DNA from 2 places in the Oerskovia sp. Root22 genome. Region 1 is predicted to be linked to the other one. Evidence: predicted binding sites of a transcription regulator. Region 1 holds the regulator's gene; the other holds the start of a gene.
The links. The regulator HrcA, encoded in region 1, represses chaperone genes, less so after heat shock. The targets are predictions, from matches to a motif close to TTNGCACTCGNNNNNNNCGAGTGCNAA.
Positions count from the first base shown of each region.

Region 2: groES (co-chaperone GroES) is a predicted target of HrcA. The motif match lies at 1,714-1,740, and genes of this name have one in related genera.

Region 1 covers NZ_LMIL01000009.1:232,846-241,984, reverse strand. The annotation lists gene ASE15_RS11555 (PhoH family protein) at 1-935, opposite strand, end outside; gene ASE15_RS11550 (histidine triad nucleotide-binding protein) at 1,268-1,636, opposite strand; gene ASE15_RS11545 (16S rRNA (uracil(1498)-N(3))-methyltransferase) at 1,702-2,532, opposite strand; gene dnaJ (molecular chaperone DnaJ) at 2,536-3,648, opposite strand; gene hrcA (heat-inducible transcriptional repressor HrcA) at 3,764-4,780, opposite strand; gene ASE15_RS11530 (MFS transporter) at 5,015-6,475, opposite strand; gene ASE15_RS11525 (DUF3097 domain-containing protein) at 6,589-7,455, shown strand; gene ASE15_RS11520 (DUF4870 domain-containing protein) at 7,457-8,014, opposite strand; gene ASE15_RS11515 (hypothetical protein) at 8,216-9,139, opposite strand, start outside.
Region 2 covers NZ_LMIL01000007.1:741,384-750,522, reverse strand. The annotation lists gene ASE15_RS08205 (glutamate--cysteine ligase) at 1-383, opposite strand, end outside; gene ASE15_RS08200 (class I SAM-dependent methyltransferase) at 387-1,685, opposite strand; gene groES (co-chaperone GroES) at 1,893-2,189, shown strand; gene ASE15_RS08190 (WhiB family transcriptional regulator) at 2,372-2,659, opposite strand; gene ASE15_RS08185 (MerR family transcriptional regulator) at 2,870-3,976, shown strand; gene guaB (IMP dehydrogenase) at 4,071-5,594, shown strand; gene ASE15_RS08175 (UDP-N-acetylglucosamine 1-carboxyvinyltransferase) at 5,668-7,209, opposite strand; gene ASE15_RS08170 (exonuclease domain-containing protein) at 7,333-8,031, opposite strand; gene ASE15_RS08165 (GuaB3 family IMP dehydrogenase-related protein) at 8,324-9,139, shown strand, end outside.

The DNA of each region.
Region 1 (9,139 bases):
CTGTCGCGTGCGGGCCGTGCGCTGCTGACGTCCCAGCGGGCGTAGGCGTCGATGATCTCGCTCACGAGGCGGTGCCGGACGACGTCCGTCGACGTGAGCCGGCAGAACTCGACGTCGTCGACCCCGGTCAGGACGTCCTCGATGACCCGGAGCCCCGAGGTGGTGCCCCCGGGCAGGTCGACCTGCGTCACGTCGCCCGTGATGACCATCTTGGAGCCGAACCCGAGGCGCGTGAGGAACATCTTCATCTGCTCCGTCGAGGTGTTCTGCGCCTCGTCGAGGATGATGAACGCGTCGTTGAGCGTACGGCCACGCATGTAGGCCAGCGGGGCCACCTCGATGGTGCCGGCCTCGATGAGCTTGGGGATCGACTCGGGGTCGATCATGTCGTGCAGCGCGTCGTACAGCGGGCGCAGGTACGGGTCGATCTTCTCCGAGAGCGAGCCCGGCAGGAACCCGAGCCGCTCGCCCGCCTCGACCGCGGGGCGCGTCAGGACGATGCGGCTGACCTGCTTGGCCTGCAGCGCCTGGACGGCCTTGGCCATCGCGAGGTAGGTCTTGCCCGTCCCCGCAGGACCGATCCCGAACGTCACGGTGCTCGCGTCGATCGCGTCCACGTAACGCTTCTGCCCGACCGTCTTGGGCCGGATGGTCCGTCCGCGGTTCGAGAGGATGTTGAACGTCAGGACCTCGGCAGGACGCGACGCCGTCGCGGCCGTGAGCATCGCGATCGAGCGCGTGACGACGTCGGCCGAGAGCTGCGTGCCCGACTCGACGACCTCGACGAGCTCGTCGAGCAGCCGTGAGGCGAGCGCGACGTCTCCGACCGGCCCCTTGACCACGATCTCGTTGCCCCGCGCGTGGACGTCGACCGAGGGGAACCCGGCCTCGACCGCACGCAGGACCGAGTCACCGCTGCCGAGCAGGGCCGCCATGGAGACGTGGGACGGGACGACGATCCGGTGCTCGACCCGTGTGCTGGGGTGCTGGGCGCCCGGCGCCCCTCGGTCGTCCGTGCCGTTCGTCTGCTCGGAGCGCGCGCGCCCCGGGTCGCGGGAGGAGCCTCCGGGGCCGGGCGTCGACGAGCCGTGCGGCAAGGGTGGTGTCGAGGATGGCATGAGCCGGCTTGCGCCGAAGCACTCCTTCTGCAGGTCGGGGAGATTTCGTGGTGCATCCATGGTAACGAGCGCAGGGCGACGGGTCAGGGCGAATTACGCCCTGAGCGGGTGTGTCCTGCGCCCGGCACCCTCCGCGGGTCGTGACGAGGTCAGGCCGGGGTCCAGCCCAGCTCCTTGCCGCCGATCACGTGTCCGTGGACGTGGAAGACGCTCTGGCCTGCGCGCGGGCCCGAGTTGAAGATGAGCCGGAACTGGCCGTCGGCCTGCTCGCTCGCCACGGCGTCCGCGAGCGCGACGACGCCCGAGAGCAGCTCGGGGTCCGCGGCCGCGAGCTGCGCGATGTCACCGTGGTGCGCCCGTGGCACCACGAGGACGTGCAGCGGGGCCTGGGGGTTGATGTCCTTGAAGGCGACCGCCTGGTCCGTCGCGGCGACGACCGTCGCGGGGATCTCCCCCGCGACGATCTTGCAGAACAGGCAGTCCGGGTCGGTGGGCCGGGAGGTGTCGTTGCTCGTCATGTCGGCAGGCTACCCCCGGTCACCGGGCCACAGCCCGGCGACCGCACGCTCCGGAGCGCGTCCGCTCACGCGGGCGTCCCGTCCCAGCGGCCGAGCCGCTGGACGAGCAGCGCGATCGCGACGGGTCCGGCGGTCGACGTGCGCAGCACGTGCGGCCCGAGCCGCGCGGTCAGCGCGCCGGCCTCGGTGAGGGCCTCGACCTCGCGGTCGGAGATGCCGCCCTCCGGCCCGACGACGACGAGCACCTCGGGCGCCCGGCCCGCCCGGGACCCGTCCTCGGACGCGGGGACGGGCAGGGGCACCTCGGCGAGCGGGGCGCTCGCCTCCTCGTGCAGGACGATCACGGCGCCGCCCGACGCGACGACCTCGCGCGTGCGCTCGACGAGCCCGCGCGTGTCGATCGCGACGTCGACGCGCGGCAGGCGCGCACGGCGGGCCTGCTTGGTCGCGGCACGCACGGTCGCGAGCCAGCGGGCCCGCGACTTGGCGGCACGGTCCCCTCGCCACACGACGACCGAGCGCTCGGCCTGCCACGGGACGACGGCGTCGGCCCCGACCTCGGTCGCGGCCTCGATCGCCATCTCGTCCCGGTCGCCCTTGGCGAGTGCCTGGACGAGGGTCACGACGACGTCGGGCGCCGGCTCCTGCACGACCTCCTCGACACGCAGGCTGACCTGGGCAGCCTCCACGAGCTCGATGACGCACCGCAGCCGCAGCCCGTCGCCGTCGACGACGTCGACGTGCTCACCGACCCCGCGCCGCTGGACGACGCCCGCGTGGCGCCCCTCGGCGCCGTCGAGCACGTAGAGCGAGCCCGCGGGGTACCCGGCGAGGCCGCTCGCGGTCGCGCCGTCCGACGAGCCGCCCGCCTCGGCGAGGAAGACCGGTGCGCTCATGCCTCAGCGCCCCGAGAGCTTGTCGCGCAGACGGGAGAAGACCCCCGGGTGCGCGGCCGACAGGCGCGGGTCCGGGCGTTCCTCGCCACGGGCCTTGGCGAGCGAGCGCAGCAGCTCCTGCTGCTCGTCGTCGAGCCCCGTGGGCACCTGGACCTCGACGTGCACGTTGAGGTCGCCGCGACCACCCGTGTGCAGGTGCCCGACACCGAGGTTCTTGAGCGTGACGATCTGGCCGGGCTGCGTGCCGGGGCGCAGGTCGATCTCCTGCGGGCCGTCGAGCGTCTCGAGCTCGAGGACCGTGCCGAGCGCGGCGGCGGTCATGGGGACCTGGAGCGTGCAGTGCAGGTCGTCGCCGCGGCGCACGAAGATCTCGTGGTTGCGCTCGCGGATCTCGACGTACAGGTCGCCCGCGGGTCCGCCGGCCGGGCCGACCTCGCCCTGGGACGTGAGCTTGATGCGCGTCCCGGTGTCGACGCCCGCGGGAACGTTCACGGTCAGGGTGCGGCGGCTGCGCACGCGCCCCTCGCCCGCGCACTCGGCGCACGGCTCGGGGATGACGGTGCCGAAGCCCTGGCACGCGGCGCACGGGGCGGTCGTCATGACCTGGCCGAGGAACGAGCGAGCCACGCGCTGGACCGTGCCGCGCCCGTTGCAGACGTCACAGGTGCGCGGCGAGGTGCCGGGGCGACAGCACGAGCCGCTGCACGTCCCGCAGACCACCGCGGTGTCCACCTGGAGCTCGCGGCGCGCCCCGAAGGTCGCCTCCGAGAGGTCGATGTCGAGCCGGACCAGGGAGTCCTGGCCACGGCGGGCGCGCGGGATGGGGCCGGACTGCGCCTGTCCCCCGCCGAAGAACGTCTCGAAGATGTCCTGGAAGCCGAAGCCCCCGCCCATGCCGCCACCGGCGGCGGACGGGTCCGAACCGAGGTCGTACTGCTGGCGCTTGTCCGGGTTGGACAGGACCTCGTACGCGCGGGACACGTCCTTGAACTTGTCCTCGGCGGCCTCGCCCGCGACGTCAGGGTGCAGCTCACGGGCCAGCTTGCGGTAGGCCTTCTTGATCTGGTCCTGGCTCGCGTCCCGGGGCACGCCCAGGATCTCGTAGTAGTCGCTCACAGGTCACTCTCTACTAGCGCACGCCGACGGTGGATCGGCGACTTCCGACAACGCCCCGCGGCACGTACCGGGCCCGAGGGCCCGGTCACCGCACCCGGTGGCGCAAGAACCATGCTCATGCAGTCAGGACGCGCGACAGGTACCGCGCCACGGCGCGGACCGAGGCGATCGTCCCTGGATAGTCCATGCGGGTCGGTCCGATCGAACCGATCAGCGCGACCGAGTCGCCCTCGTTACCGTATCCGCTCGTCACGACCGAGGTCTCCGCGAGGCCCTCGAGCTGCGTCTCGTGACCGATCCGCACGCTCACCCCGGACTCCGCGGCCATCTCGGTCAACAACCCGAGCAGCACGACTTGTTCCTCGAGCGCCTCGAGGACCGGCCGCAGCGCGTGCTCGAACCGCATCCCGACCCGGGCCAGGTTCGCGGTGCCGGCCAGCACGATACGCTCCTCGGACTCTTCCGAGAGGGTCTCCTCGACCAGCTGCGCGAGCGAGCGGGCCAGGTCCTGGTGCTCGGGGCGGAACTGCTCGGCGACCTCGGCGAAGCCCTGCCCGAGCTCCGCGAGACGCTTGCCCGCGGCGACCGCGTTGAGCCGCGAGCGCAGCTCGGCGAGCGTCGCCTCGTCCGGGGCCGCGGCGACCTCGAGCGTGCGCTGCTCGACGCGGCCCGTGTCCGTGATGATCACCACGAGCAGGCGGCGGTCACCGACCGGCACGAGCTCGAGGTGACGCAGCCCGGAGCGGCGCAGCGACGGGTACTGGACCACGGCGACCTGACCAGTGAGCTGGGCGAGGAGACGCCCGGCACGCGCCACGACGTCGTCGAGGTCGACGGCCTCCGACAGGAAGGTCTCGATCGCCCGGCGCTCGGGCGACGACAGGGGCTTGACCGTCGAGAGCTTGTCCACGAACAGGCGGTAGCCCTTGTCCGTGGGGATGCGTCCGGCCGACGTGTGCGGCTGGGCGATGTAGCCGTCCTCCTCGAGGGCGGCCATGTCGTTGCGGATCGTGGCCGGGGACACGCCCAGGCGGTGCCGCTCGGCGAGGACCCGCGACCCCACCGGTTCCCTGGTGAGGACGTAGTCCTCGACGATCGCACGCAGCACATCGAGCCGTCGTTCCTCGCTCATGTCCACCTCCTGCCGATCGTCGCGCGTTCGCACTCTCTACCGTCGAGTGCTAATTCTACGCGGTCGCGGGAGGCCGGCGGGCGCCGTGCACATCCTCCTCACACGGTCTGCGGGAAGGGTCCCCGGCGAGGGCGTGCTGCACCCGACCACACCACGCACGCTCCGCCGTCGGGCCTCGTGCGTTCGCCCGGCAGCACCGCGCGGCGCACGCCGTGCCCTGCCCGACGGCGGAGCTCACGTCGCGGACGGCACCTTGCCCTCAGGCGCGCCCTGCGCGTGGCGCGCCCGCAGGTCCACGACCGCGACCACGAGCGAGACCGCGACCAGCGCGACCGTGATGAGCATCGCGGTGCTCGCGGCGACCGCACCCGTCGAGCCGCCCGCCTTGAGCGAGTAGTACGTCGAGAGGACCACCGCGATGCCCATGGCCGAGCCCACGCGCTGCCCGAGCTGGAGCATGCTCCCCGCGACCCCCGCGAGCTCGACCGGCACCCGTGCGAGGGTCAGCGTCTGGTTGGGCGAAATGACGGTGCCGCTCCCGATCCCCGCGACCATCATGGTCAGGGCGATGGCCCACCCTCCGGCCGACACGTCGTCGCCCGTGACACGGATCGCGAGGATCACGCCCGCGAGCCCCACGAGCACCACGACCAGCCCGGCCACCACGAGCGGCCGACCCCAGCGTGCGACGCCGCGCCCCGCGAGCCACGACGCGACGCCCGACGCGATCGCGAACGGCATGCCGATGAGCCCCGCGTGCAGGGGCGTGAAGTGCAGGTCGTTCTGCAGGTAGAGCGTCGCGACGAGGAAGATCCCCGTGAAGCCCGCGAAGTACGTGATCCCCAGCAGCGTGCCGTTGCGGAACGACGTGAGCGACAGGACCCGCGGGTCCAGGACGGGGGCACCCGTGGTGCGCTGGTAGCGCCGCTCCCAGAGCACCGTCGCTGCCACCGCGGCCGCCCCGACCGCGAGCCACCACCAGCGACCCGGGTCGTCGTCCTGGCCCGACGTCGTGACGAACGGGAGCATGACCGCGACCGTCGCGACCGCGATGAGGACCAGGCCCACGGGATCGAGCTTGCGCGGGCCGGCCTTGCGCGTCGACGCGGGCAGGAAGCGGATCGCGAGCGGCAGGACGACCGCGATGATCGGGACGTTGATCCCGAAGATCCACCGCCACCCGTTCTCCTCGCCCGCGACCTGGAGGATCAACCCGCCGAGGAGAGGCCCGAGGGCCGTGGATACGCCGATCGTGGCGCCGAACATGCCGAACGCCTTGCCTCGCTCGTACCCCGAGAACATCTGCTGGATGAGCCCGATGACCTGCGGGTTGAGCAGTCCCGCGCTCGCCCCCTGCAGGAGCCTCGCGATCGCGAGCCACTCGTCGCTCGGCGCCAGGCCCGCTGCGAGGCTCGTGAGCGCGAAGCCCACGAGCCCGACGATGAACAGCGTGCGACGCCCGCCCGCGTCGCCCAGGCGACCCGCGGGGACGAGGGCCAGACCGAACGCGAGGGTGTAGCCCGCGACGATGAGCTGCAGCTCGGTGGGGCCCGCGTCGAGCGCCTTCTCGATCGACGGGAGCGCGACGTTGACGATCGACACGTCGAGCATGGTGATGAAGCCGACCGCGAGACACAGCCCCAGGACGCGCCATCGCTGGGGGTCGGGCGCGGCCTGACCGCTCGAAGTGCTCACCGGCCAGTCGTACCACGGCCCGCGCCACGGCACCCGGCGAGCCGTGCGGCGGTTCACGGGTCGCCGCGCGCCCCTTCCGGGCCCGGGGCCGACCAGCGCCTAGGGTGAGTCGGGTGAGCTTCGATCGCTACGGTGCCGACGTCCTGTCCAGCGCGACCCCCGCCCCGGTCCCCCACCGCAGGCGCCCCGTCTCGCGTCCGCAGCCCGCCGAGCGCGGCCTCGTCGTCGAGGACGTCGAGACCGGCTGGGTCGGCGCGGTGGTACGGGTCGAGAAGTCGGGCGGCATGCACATCGTCGTCCTCGAGGACCGTGCGGGACGGACACGCACCTTCCCCCTGGGCCCCGGCTTCTGGGTCGACGGCGAGCCCGTCGAGCTGACGGCACCCGTGACCTCGCGCGCCCCCGCCGCGCCCACGCGCACCGCGTCGGGCTCGCGCGCGGTCGCCGACGTCCGCGCCCGCGTCGCCCGCGGTTCGCGCATCTGGGTCGAGGGCAAGCACGACGCCGAGCTCGTCGAGAAGGTCTGGGGCGACGACCTGCGCATCGAGGGCGTCGTGGTCGAGCTCCTCGACGGCGTGGACAACCTCGCGGAAGCTCTCAAGGACTTCAGCCCGACGGCGGAGCGCAAGGTGGGCGTGCTGGTCGACCACCTGGTCCCGGGCAGCAAGGAGACGCGCCTGGTCGCCGAGGCGCTGCGAGGCGTGCGCCCCGGCACCGTCAAGGTGCTGGGCCACCCCTACGTGGACGTGTGGCAGGCCGTGCGCCCCGAGCGCGTCGGCCTGACCACCTGGCCCGTGATCGAGCGCGGTACCGAGTGGAAGCGCGGGATCCTGCGCGAGCTCGGGTGGCCCGCGGCCGAGCAGGCCGACGTCGCCCGGGGCTGGCAGCGCATCCTCGGCACCGTGCGGACCTACGCCGACCTCGAGCCGTCCCTGCTGGGCCGGGTCGAGGAGCTCATCGACTTCGTGACGGTCGACTGAGCTACTTCACGATCCTCACGTCGACCGGGTAGCTGGTCGCCTGGCCCTTGCCGACGGCCTGGAAGTTCAGGACGCCGAACACGAGCGACGTGACCCACACGCCGAAGATCACGAGGCCCTCGAGGAAGCCGGGGAGCACGAGGTTCGCGCCGACCAGCACGATCGCCACGAGGATCTGGAAGTTGAGGGCCTTCTTGGCCTCGCCGTCCACGACGTAGCTGCGCTCACGGAAGACCAGCCAGATCACGAGGGGCGCGAGGAAGCCGAGGATGCCGCCCAGGAGGTGCGACAGGCTGGCCCACGTCTTGGTGTCCGCCGGCGAGAGGGGCTGGGCCGGTCCCGGCTGGCCCTGCGGCGGGTACTGCCCGAACTGTCCGGGCGGCGGGTACTGCCCCTGCTGTCCCGGCTGCTGGCCGGCGGACGGCCCGTAGCCGCCGGGCTGACCGGGATAGCCGTTCTGGCCCGGATGTCCCTGGGGGCCGGGGGCGCCGCCCTGGCCGGCCGGCGGGACGTACTGCCCGTAGTCCGGAACCTGGTCGGAGGAGTGCTGGTCGCTCATCGTGGCCTCTCTGCGGTCGAACCGGACCCTTCGTGACGGACCGGGCGCCTCACGCTAGCCGGTCGCGATCGCCCGGGGCCACCCTGCCCGGGGGCTGGGCGCACCGGTCCCGCCCACGACCTCGCCCGACATGGCGCCGGGCCCCGGCGCCGCTCCACGAGAGCGGCACCGGGGCCCGGTGACCTTGGTCTGCTGTTCCGGTCAGACCGGCTGCTCGCCGATCAGACGGCGGTAGGCGTAGGCCACCGCGATGTAGGACAGCGGGAGCGTGACCAGCAGGCCGATCCCGCACAGGAGGGCCCCGACGATGTTGATGCCGAAGAGCGCGAGGAGCAGCAGGAAGACCGACCCGAAGTTCTTCGCGACGAGCGACCAGCTCGACTTGATCGCGGTGATCGCGTCCTGCTCCTTGTCGAGCGTGAAGTAGTAGACGAAGGCCGAGAAGAGCAGGACCGCCAGGCCGGGCAGGACGCAGAGGATCGTGCCGACGGCTGCCATGATGCCGACCAGGAAGGCCGCGAGGATGACGTTCACCACGTTGCCGATCCCGAAGAACGCCGCGACGTCGGGCTTGCGCCCCTGCGACTCGTCGAGGGCCCCGCGGGTGAAGAAGGCGGTGATGAGGTAACCGATGATCGCGCCGATGATCGACAGCACCACGCTGCCGACACTCAGCCCGACGGCCTCGAACATGTTGGTGTCGGTGAACCCGTCGGTGCGATAGTCCGAGAACTGCTCGAAGCCGCCGGTGAGCCAGCTGAAGAGCGTGTTGATCAGCAGGAAGATCAGCGCTGCGAGGACCCACGGCCAGGGGTTCGCCCAGAACTTCTTCCATCCGAATCCGATCGCGTCACCGACCGCGAAGGGCGCGGCGCCCGCGTAGGCGGGCTGCCCCGGAGGCGGGTACGCACCGCCGGGAGGGGGGTACGCACCCCCGGCAGGCGGGAAGCCGCCACCCGGGGGCGGATAGCCACCACCGCCGGGGGGTGGGTAGCCGCCACCGCCGGGGGGCGGGTAGCCGCCACCGCCGGCGGGCGGAGCGACGGGCGGCTGGCCTCCGGCCGGTGCGCCGTAGGGCGGTGCGGCCGGGGGCGGGGTCGGCGCCCCGTACGGGGGCGGGGCGAC
Region 2 (9,139 bases), on a different contig from region 1:
CCCCACCACTGGGTGCGGTCGATGAGGGTCGCGTAGCGCTGCTTGTCGGTGACCTTCTGCTGGGCCCAGCGCGCGAACGGGTGCGTGCCCGCGCTCATGAGCTCGACGCGCAGCGGGTCGGTCAGGACGCGGATCTCCTCGATCGCGGCCTCGAGGTCGCGGCCGGCGTCGCCGACCGTGCGGCACACGCCGCTCACGACCTCGACCGTGTTGAGCAGCAGCTCCTGGCGGATGTGCGGGTGCTGCGAGCCGTCGGTGGGCTCGACGGCGTCGAGCACGGTCTGGGCGACCTGGCGCAGGTCGCCCGAGTCCTTGTCGACGAGCGCGAGCTCCCACTCGATGCCGACGGACGAACGCTCGGACCGGGCGAAGGGAAGGTGCACCGATCAGCCCCTTTCAGGAGGCGTGGGGGAGTCGAGGATGTTCGTGCCGTCGGGCCGGATCAACGGTTCGACGACCAGGACCTGCTGCGAGCCGGCGATCCGGGTGAGGACGACGGTCGCCTCCGCGGTGCCGCGGAGGTCGAGCTGCTTGCGGAGCTGTTCGGGCACGACGGCCGTGCCCCGCTTCTTGATGGTCAGGCGTCCCACGCCACGCTCGCGCAGGTAGGCCTTGAGCTTCTTGAGGCTGAAGGGCATGACGTCCAGGACGCGGTACCCGGTCGCGAGATCAGCACTGTCGGCGCTGCCGACCGCCGCGCGCGGAGCGGGGGAGTCCGTGGTCACGTAGGCGATGGTCCGGTCGAGCAGGCGCCCGCCCAGCTCCGCTGCGGCCTGGGCGACGAGCCCGGCGCGGATGATCGCGCCGTCGGGCTCGTACAGGTAGTGCCCGACGGCGCCCACGTCGGGGACGAGCTCGTCGTCACCCTGGGAGTGGCGCAGGGTGCGCGACGTGGTGCGGCGCGTGCCGTCGTCGTCCGTGACGGTCCGCAGGACCAGCGCGGTGCGCCCGGGCCCCTCGGGGGCGAGCGGGCCGAACCACAGCGCGGCCTCGACCACGTCGCCGTCGACCGAGACCCACTGCGTCTCGGCGTCGGTCGGCAGGCCCGCGTGCGGGATGCCGGGGCCGACCTTGATGCCGACCGCGGGCACGACCGAGCGCAGGGCCCAGACGTCGTCGAGCGGGGGAGCGTACGAGCGCGGGTCGAAGATCCGGGTGCCCGAGCGGGTGCGGCGCGCGGGGTCGGCGAACACACCGTCGACGCCTTCGGTGGCCAGGTCGATGCTCAGGCCGTCCGCGTGACGGACCTCCGCCTCGGGGAAGTGGCGCAGGTTGACCGTGGCGATCGACGCCGTGACCTCGTCGATGTCCGTCGCGAGCACGCGCAGACCGGTCCCGGCGAACGTCATGGAGTCCGCACCGATGCCGCACGTCAGGTCGGCGACCTTGGTCACCCCGGCCGCGTGGTACCGCTGCGCGTGGCGCGCGGCGACCACGAGCCGCGTGGCCTGCTCGAGGCCGTCCTGGGTGAAGAGCATGCCGTCGGCGAACGTGTCGAACTTCAGGTGCGCCTTGGCGCGCAGGCGCGACTGGGTGAGAGCCGCCGCGGCGAGCTCCGGGTCGACCCCCTTGGCCCGCAGGCCGGTCGCGAGCACCATGGCCTGCCGCTCGTCGTACGGGGGGAGCGCGTTGAGGAGCGCCCACCCCGTGGGGCTGAGCAGCTTGGTCAGTGCCGACGCGTCCATGCGTCGATCTTTCCACGCCCGGCACGCGTTGGCACTCGCCTTGACCGAGTGCTAATGCGGACCTAGATTGTGCGTAGGACGTTCAGGCCCTCGGGCGTGGACGAACACCAGAGCGACACCCGCCGGTCCGGCACCCGCGACGACGGACGGCAGGCAGCGCTCGACACTCATCCGTTGCAGTTCTCATAGCGAAAGGGGAGGTCCGACGTGTCGGTCCCCATCAAGCCGCTCGAGGACCGGATCGTCGTGAAGGCCCTCGAGGCCGAGACCACGACCGCATCCGGCCTGGTCATTCCGGACACCGCCAAGGAGAAGCCCCAGGAGGGCGAGGTCCTGGCCGTTGGTCCGGGTCGTATCGACGACAACGGCAACCGCGTCCCCCTGGACGTCGTCGTCGGCGACAAGGTCATCTACAGCAAGTACGGCGGCACCGAGGTCAAGTACGGGGGCCAGGAGTACCTGGTGCTCTCCGCGCGCGACATCCTCGCCGTGGTCGTCGCCTGATCATCGGCTGACGGCTGGCAGCTGCCAGCACGAAGGGCCCCGCAACCTCGGTTGCGGGGCCCTTCGTCATGTCAGGGGTCTGCTGGGTCCTCGGAGTGGTGCAGGTCGTGGTGAAGCTGGTCGTGGTGCGGGCCGACGGGGGCGTGGCGACGCGCAGGTCGCGCCCGGGGCCAGGCGGCAGGTCAGGCGGTCTTCGAGACCCCGGCCAGGATCGCGGAGCGCTCGTCCTCGCTGAGGCCGCCCCACACGCCGTACGGCTCGCGGACCTTGAGCGACTGCTCGCGGCACTGCATCAGCACGGGGCACGAGGCGCAGATGGCCTTGGCTGCTTCCGCGCGGCGTCGTCGGGTGGAGCCTCGCTCGCCCTCCGGGTGGAAGAAGAGGGTGTCGTCCGCGTCGCGGCACGAGCCCTGGTACTGCCATTCCCACAGTTCCATCACCGGTCCGGGGAGCCTCGAGATCTCTGTCATGTCGAACAACCTACAAGCGTTGCAGAAGTTGTTCAAGTAGCAGGGGTGGATGAGTTTCTGACCGGCTTTGCCTCTGTGTGCACCGATTCACGGTGAACCTGGCGCGAACTACGGCGTTGTCCACTGTGTGACAGGACACACCGGGCTCGCGGACCGAGACACGCCGCGCCCGAAGTGGCGAGGGGGTGAGCCGGTCGGCAGAATCGGTGCATGACTTCACTCCGGTCCGCCCCGACCTCCGGCGGGCCCCGACGGAAGGTGACCGAGGTTCCTGCACTCGCTGTCGCAGCCGTCGCCAAGAGGCTGGGCGTCGCCCCCGCCACCCTGCGTACCTGGGACCGTCGCTACGGTCTGGGTCCCTCCGAGCACACTGCCGGTTCGCACCGGAGATACACCGCCGACGACGTCGCGCGCCTCGTCATCATGCGTCGCCTCACGCTCGAGGGGGTCGCGCCCGTCGACGCCGCGCGCGCAGCGCTCGACGCCGACGAGGCAGAGCTCGCGCTCGAGAGCAGCCCGGTCGAGCAGCCCACCGCCGCCGACGACGACTCCGCCGAGGCCGGGACCGAGGGCGAACCGTCGGGCGAGACGCCCGGTGGGGGCCTGCGCCTCCTGCGCGCGGTCCCTCGCGGTGCGGACGACGAACCGGTGCGCGTCGGCGCGATCCGCGCCGCGGGCGTGTCCGACGTGGTCGACGCCGCGATCTCGTTCGACCAGAAGCGGTGCGACAGGCTCCTGCGCATCGCACCCGGCACCGATCCCGGTCAGTGGTGGTCGAGCCTCGTGGAGCCGGCCCTCCATCGCATCGCCGAGCGCACGTTCCTCGCCTCCCCGGGAGAGATGCCGGAGGTCGTCTTCAGCAACGCGACCCTGGCCGCGCTGCGCGAGTACACCCAGCAGTCCGAGGCCGCCCTCGTCGCGGGCGGCGGACCTCCGCCCAACCACCCGAGCAGGATGCGGCGCATCGTCCTCATCTTCGCGGCGCCGGGGGAGCAGGTGCCGCTCGCGGCCCACGCGCTCGCCGCTGCCCTGGGGGCCCAGGGAGCGATGGCCCGCATCGTGACCGGGTCGGCCACCATGCACCGCTCGCTCGAGCTCGTCGCCATGGTGCGTCCTGCGGCGGTCGCGGTCGTGACGACCCAGCCCCGGCCGGACCTCGACGTCGTGCGGACGGTGCACGAGGCGAACCCCGACCTGCCCATCTTCGTCGGGCTCCAGAACGACGAGGCGGCGACGGATCTGCCCCTCGCCGCGACCGTCCAACGGGTGCGCAGCTTCACGGGGCTCCTCCACGAGGCGCTCGCCGTCGTCCGGTGACGCGTGGCACGTGCGCACCGGAGGCAGGCCTCCCGGCCGTCCGGTGGCGGGACGGCCGGGAATATGTCAGAGGCCCTCGGCGTAGAATCTTGATGTGACCGACTCTCTCGCAGCCCCCGCACACGACCCCTTCGGATTCACCGGACTGACGTACGACGACGTCCTCCTGCTCCCGAACGAGACGGACGTCATCCCGAGCGAGGTCGATACGACCGCGCGGCTGACGCGCGAGATCTCCATGTCCTCGCCGCTGCTCTCGGCCGCGATGGACACGGTCACCGAGTCGCGCATGGCGATCGCGATGGCACGCCAGGGCGGGATCGGGATCATCCACCGCAACCTGTCGATCGAGGCGCAGGCCAAGGAGGTCGACCTCGTCAAGCGGTCGGAGTCCGGCATGATCACCGACCCGGTCACGGTCGGCCCGGAGGCCACGCTCTCCGAGCTCGACGCCCTGTGCGGTCAGTACCGCGTCTCGGGGCTGCCCGTGGTCGACGAGACCGGCAAGCTCCTGGGCATCATCACGAACAGGGACCTGCGCTTCGTCAACCCCGCGGACTTCGCGGAGCGTCGCGTCTTCGAGATCATGACGCCCATGCCCCTCGTGACGGCCCCGATCGGCATCGCGCGCGACGACGCCGCAGCGCTGCTGGCCAAGCACAAGATCGAGAAGCTCCCCCTCATCGACGCAGAGGGCCGCCTGGGCGGGCTCATCACGGTCAAGGACTTCGTCAAGACCGAGCAGTACCCGGGCGCGACCAAGGACGACGAGGGTCGTCTGCGCGTCGGTGCCGCGATCGGCTTCTTCGGTGACGCCTGGACGCGCGCGACGGCGCTCGCCGAGGCCGGCGTCGACGTCCTCGTCGCGGACACGGCCAACGGGCACGCCCGCCTCCTGCTCGACATGATCCGCAAGCTCAAGGCGGACCCGGCGTTCAAGGACGTCCAGATCATCGGCGGCAACGTCGCGACGCGCGCAGGCGCGCAGGCGCTCGTCGACGCGGGCGCGGACGGCGTGAAGGTCGGCGTCGGGCCGGGCTCGATCTGCACGACCCGCGTCGTCGCGGGCGTCGGCGTCCCGCAGGTCACCGCGATCTACGAGGCCTCGCTCGCGTGCCGCCCGGCCGGCGTCCCGGTCATCGGGGACGGCGGCCTGCAGTACTCGGGCGACATCGCCAAGGCGCTCGTCGCCGGAGCCGACACGGTCATGCTGGGCTCGCTCCTCGCGGGCTGTGACGAGAGCCCCGGCGACCTCGTGTTCGTCAACGGCAAGCAGTACAAGCTCTACCGCGGCATGGGCTCGATCGGCGCCATGGCCTCGCGTGGCAAGAAGGTGTCCTACTCCAAGGACCGCTACTTCCAGGCGGACGTCGCGAGCGACGACAAGATCGTGCCCGAGGGCATCGAGGGCCAGGTGCCCTACCGCGGCCCGCTCGGTGCGGTCGCCCACCAGCTGGTCGGTGGCCTGCACCAGTCGATGTTCTACGTCGGCGCGCACACCATCCCCCAGCTCCAGGAGCGCGGCAAGTTCGTGCGCATCACGCCGGCCGGGCTCAAGGAGTCGCACCCGCACGACATCCAGATGACGGTCGAGGCGCCCAACTACACGGGACGCTGACCCGCTCCTCCCTGACGTCAGAACGGGCGTGACCCCTGGTGGGGGTCACGCCCGTTCCGGCATGCAGAGGCGGTCAGTCGCGGAACGTCTCGATCCGTGCGCCCAGCTCGATGAGGCGCTCCTGGAGCTGCTCGTAGCCGCGCGAGATGATGTCGACGTTGCGGAGCACCGAGGTGCCCTTCGCGGCGAGCATCCCGAGCAGGATCACGACCGCGGGGCGCAGCGCGGGCGGGCAGCTGACCTCGGCGCCCGACCAGTGGGTGGGGCCCGTGATGTCGAGGCGGTGCGAGTCGAGCAGCCGGACGTCGGCCCCGAGCCGGGTCAGGTCCGTCAGGTGGATGGCCCTGCCCTCGTAGACCCAGTCGTGGATGAGCGTGTGGCCGCTCGCGCACGCGGCGATGACCGCGAAGAACGGCAGGTTGTCGATGTTGAGCCCTGGGAACGGCATGGGGTGGATCTTGTCGATCGGGGCGTGCAGCTCGCTCGGGTGGACCGTCACGTCGACGAGGCGCGTGCGTCCGTTGAGCGCCAGGTACTCGGGCGTGAGCGAGTAGCGCAGCCCCATCTCGGAGAGCGTCGCGAGCTCGATCTCCATGAACTCGATGGGCACGCGGGCCACGGTGATCTCCGAGCCGGTCACGATCCCCGCGGTCAGCAGGCTCATGGCCTCGACCGGGTCCTCGGAGACCGCGTACTCGACGTCGGCGTCGATGTCGGTGCGGCCGTGGATGCGCAGGGTCGTGGTGCCGATGCCCTCGATGCGGACCCCGACGAGCTCGAGGTAGAAGCACAGGTCCTGGACCATGTAGTTGGGGCTCGCGTTGCGGATCGTGGTGACGCCGTCGCGCGACGCGGCCGCCATGATCGCGTTCTCCGTGACGGTGTCGCCGCGCTCGGTCAGGACGACGCTCAGGTCCTCCGAGCCGCCCGGGGTCACGAGGGCCTCGTAGTTGCCCGACGCCGCCGTGACCGACAGCCCGAACGGGCGCAGCGCGATCATGTGCGGCTCGACGGTTCGCGTGCCCAGGTCGCAGCCCCCGGCGTAGGGGAGGGCGAACTCGCGCTCGAGGCCCAGGAGCGGGCCGAGGAACATGATGATCGATCGAGTGCGACGAGCCGCGTCGACGTCGATCGAGGCCAGGTCGAGCTGCTCGGGCACGACGATCTCGAGGTCGCGGCCGTCGGTCGACCAGGTCGCCTGCACGCCGATGCTGCGCAGGACGTCGACGATGCGGTCGACCTCGACGATGCGGGCGACGCGCCGCAGCGTGGTCCGGCCGCGGTTGAGCAGCGACGCGCAGAGCAGGGCGACGGCCCCGTTCTTCGAGGAGTTGACCTCGATGCGTCCGGACAGCTCGTGCCCGCCGCTGACCCGCAGGTGCGAGTGCTTGGGGGCTCCGAACGTGATGATCTCGGAGTCGAGGGCTGCGCTGATCCGCGCGAGCATGTCGAGGCTCACGTTCTGCGAGCCCTGCTCGATCCGGTGGATCGCGCTCTGGCTGGTGCCGAGCCTCTCGGCGAGCTGAGCCTGGGTCAGGCCCTTGTTCTGGCGCGCGCCGCGGATGAGCGCGGCGACCTGTGCGAGGTGCTGGGGTGCTTCGTCGACCATGGTCATGGACCGACCGTAACTCATGCATGAGATATTGACGCGTCGATCCTGGCGCGTGGCGGCAGTTTCACGAGATCATCACGCCTGGCTCATCTGTTCTATGAGTTCAAGACGGTGTGTCGCCGCTGGTCAGGACGGCCAGGCGGTGCTGGCTCCCGCCCCGACGTACCCCTGCTGCTGGCGCCAGGAGTTGAAGTTCTCCGCCCAGGCGCGGTGGGCCGTGATCTGGTGACGGTGGAGCGCGTCCAGGTCCTGGTCCACGATCTCCGGGAACGTGCGGGTCATGGCCTCGAGCACGTCGAGGGTCGCCAGGACGTCGACGTCCGCGGTGTGCAGGTTGCCGCCGTCGAACACGCCGTAGTGCGCGCACAGGTCGCCGAGCTTGCGCTTGCCCTTGCGGTAGCGGTCGAGCGAGCGGTCCAGCACGAGCGGGTCGATCACGGGGGTGACCTCGCGGCCCAGGCGCTCGCCGAGCGTCGGCAGCCCGTGCCGCGTGAGCTCGGCGTCGAGCAGCGAGAGGTCGAACGCGGCGTTGAACGCGACGACGGGTACCCCCAGCGCGAGGTCCGCGGCGATGAGCGACGCGATCTCCTCGAGCGCCGGGCCCGGGGCCTCCCCGTGCTCGACCGCGTGCTCGGTCGAGATCCCGTGGATCGCCGCGGCCTCCGCGGGGATGGGGACGCCCGGGTCGATCAGCCACGTCCGTACCTCGGTGCTCTCGCCCGGCACGCGCCGGACGAGGGCCGCGGTCACGATGCGGTCGTTGTGGACGTCCACGCCGGTGGTCTCCGTGTCGAAGCCCAGCAGGGGCCTGGTGGTCCAGCTCATCGTCGTGCTCCTTGCGGTGGTCCTGTGGACGGCGGGCCCGGCCGACTGCGCCGTGCCCGACCTGTCCTGGTCTCTGGTGGTGAGCATGCCAGCGGCCACTGACACGGGCGCCCGCGCGTGGCACGGGGCGCGTGCGCGTCATCCAGGGTGAGGCCGGGCCCCGTCCGGCACCGCGGCAGCCTCGTCGGCCCGGTCCGTCTGGCGGGCTCCAGGGTGCCCGGGGCTGGACGTGCGGAGTCCACCCGGCGGCACGGGCGGGCGGGGGAGCGGCGTGGGCCGGTATCCTCGTCGGGTGAGCAACGAGATCGAGATCGGTCGTGGCAAGCGCGGACGGCGCGCCTTCTCCTTCGACGACATCGCCGTGGTCCCCTCCCGGCGTACGCGTGACCCGGAGGACGTGTCGGTGGGGTGGCAGATCGACGCCTACCACTTCGACCTGCCGATCCTGGCAGCACCCATGGACTCCGTCATGAGCCCGTCGACCGCGGTCGCCCTGGGCAACGCGGGTGGCCTGGGTGTCCTGGACCTCGAGGGCCTGTGGACGCGCTACGAGAACCCGGAGCCGATCCTCGCGGAGATCGCGACGCTCGACGCCGCGAGCGCGACGCGCCGCATGCAGGAGGTGTACGCCGAGCCCATCAAGGCCGAGCTGATCACCCAGCGCCTGAAGGAGATCCGCGCGACGGGCGTCACGGTCGCCGGCGCGCTGTCCCCGCAGCGCACGCAGGAGTTCTACAAGACGGTCGTGGACGCCGGCGTGGACCTGTTCGTCATCCGTGGCACCACGGTCTCGGCCGAGCACGTCTCGGGCAACGCCGAGCCGCTCAACCTCAAGCGCTTCATCTACGAGCTGGACGTCCCCGTGGTCGTCGGTGGCGCCTCGACGTACACCGCGGCCCTGCACCTCATGCGTACGGGTGCCGCGGGCGTCCTCGTCGGGTTCGGCGGCGGCGCGGCGCACACGACGCGCGTGAGCCTCGGCATCCACGCCCCCATGGCGACGGCCGTCGCGGACGTCGCGGCTGCCCGCCGCGACTACCTCGACGAGTCGGGCGGCCGGTACGTGCACGTCATCGCCGACGGCGGCGTGGGCCGCTCGGGCGACCTG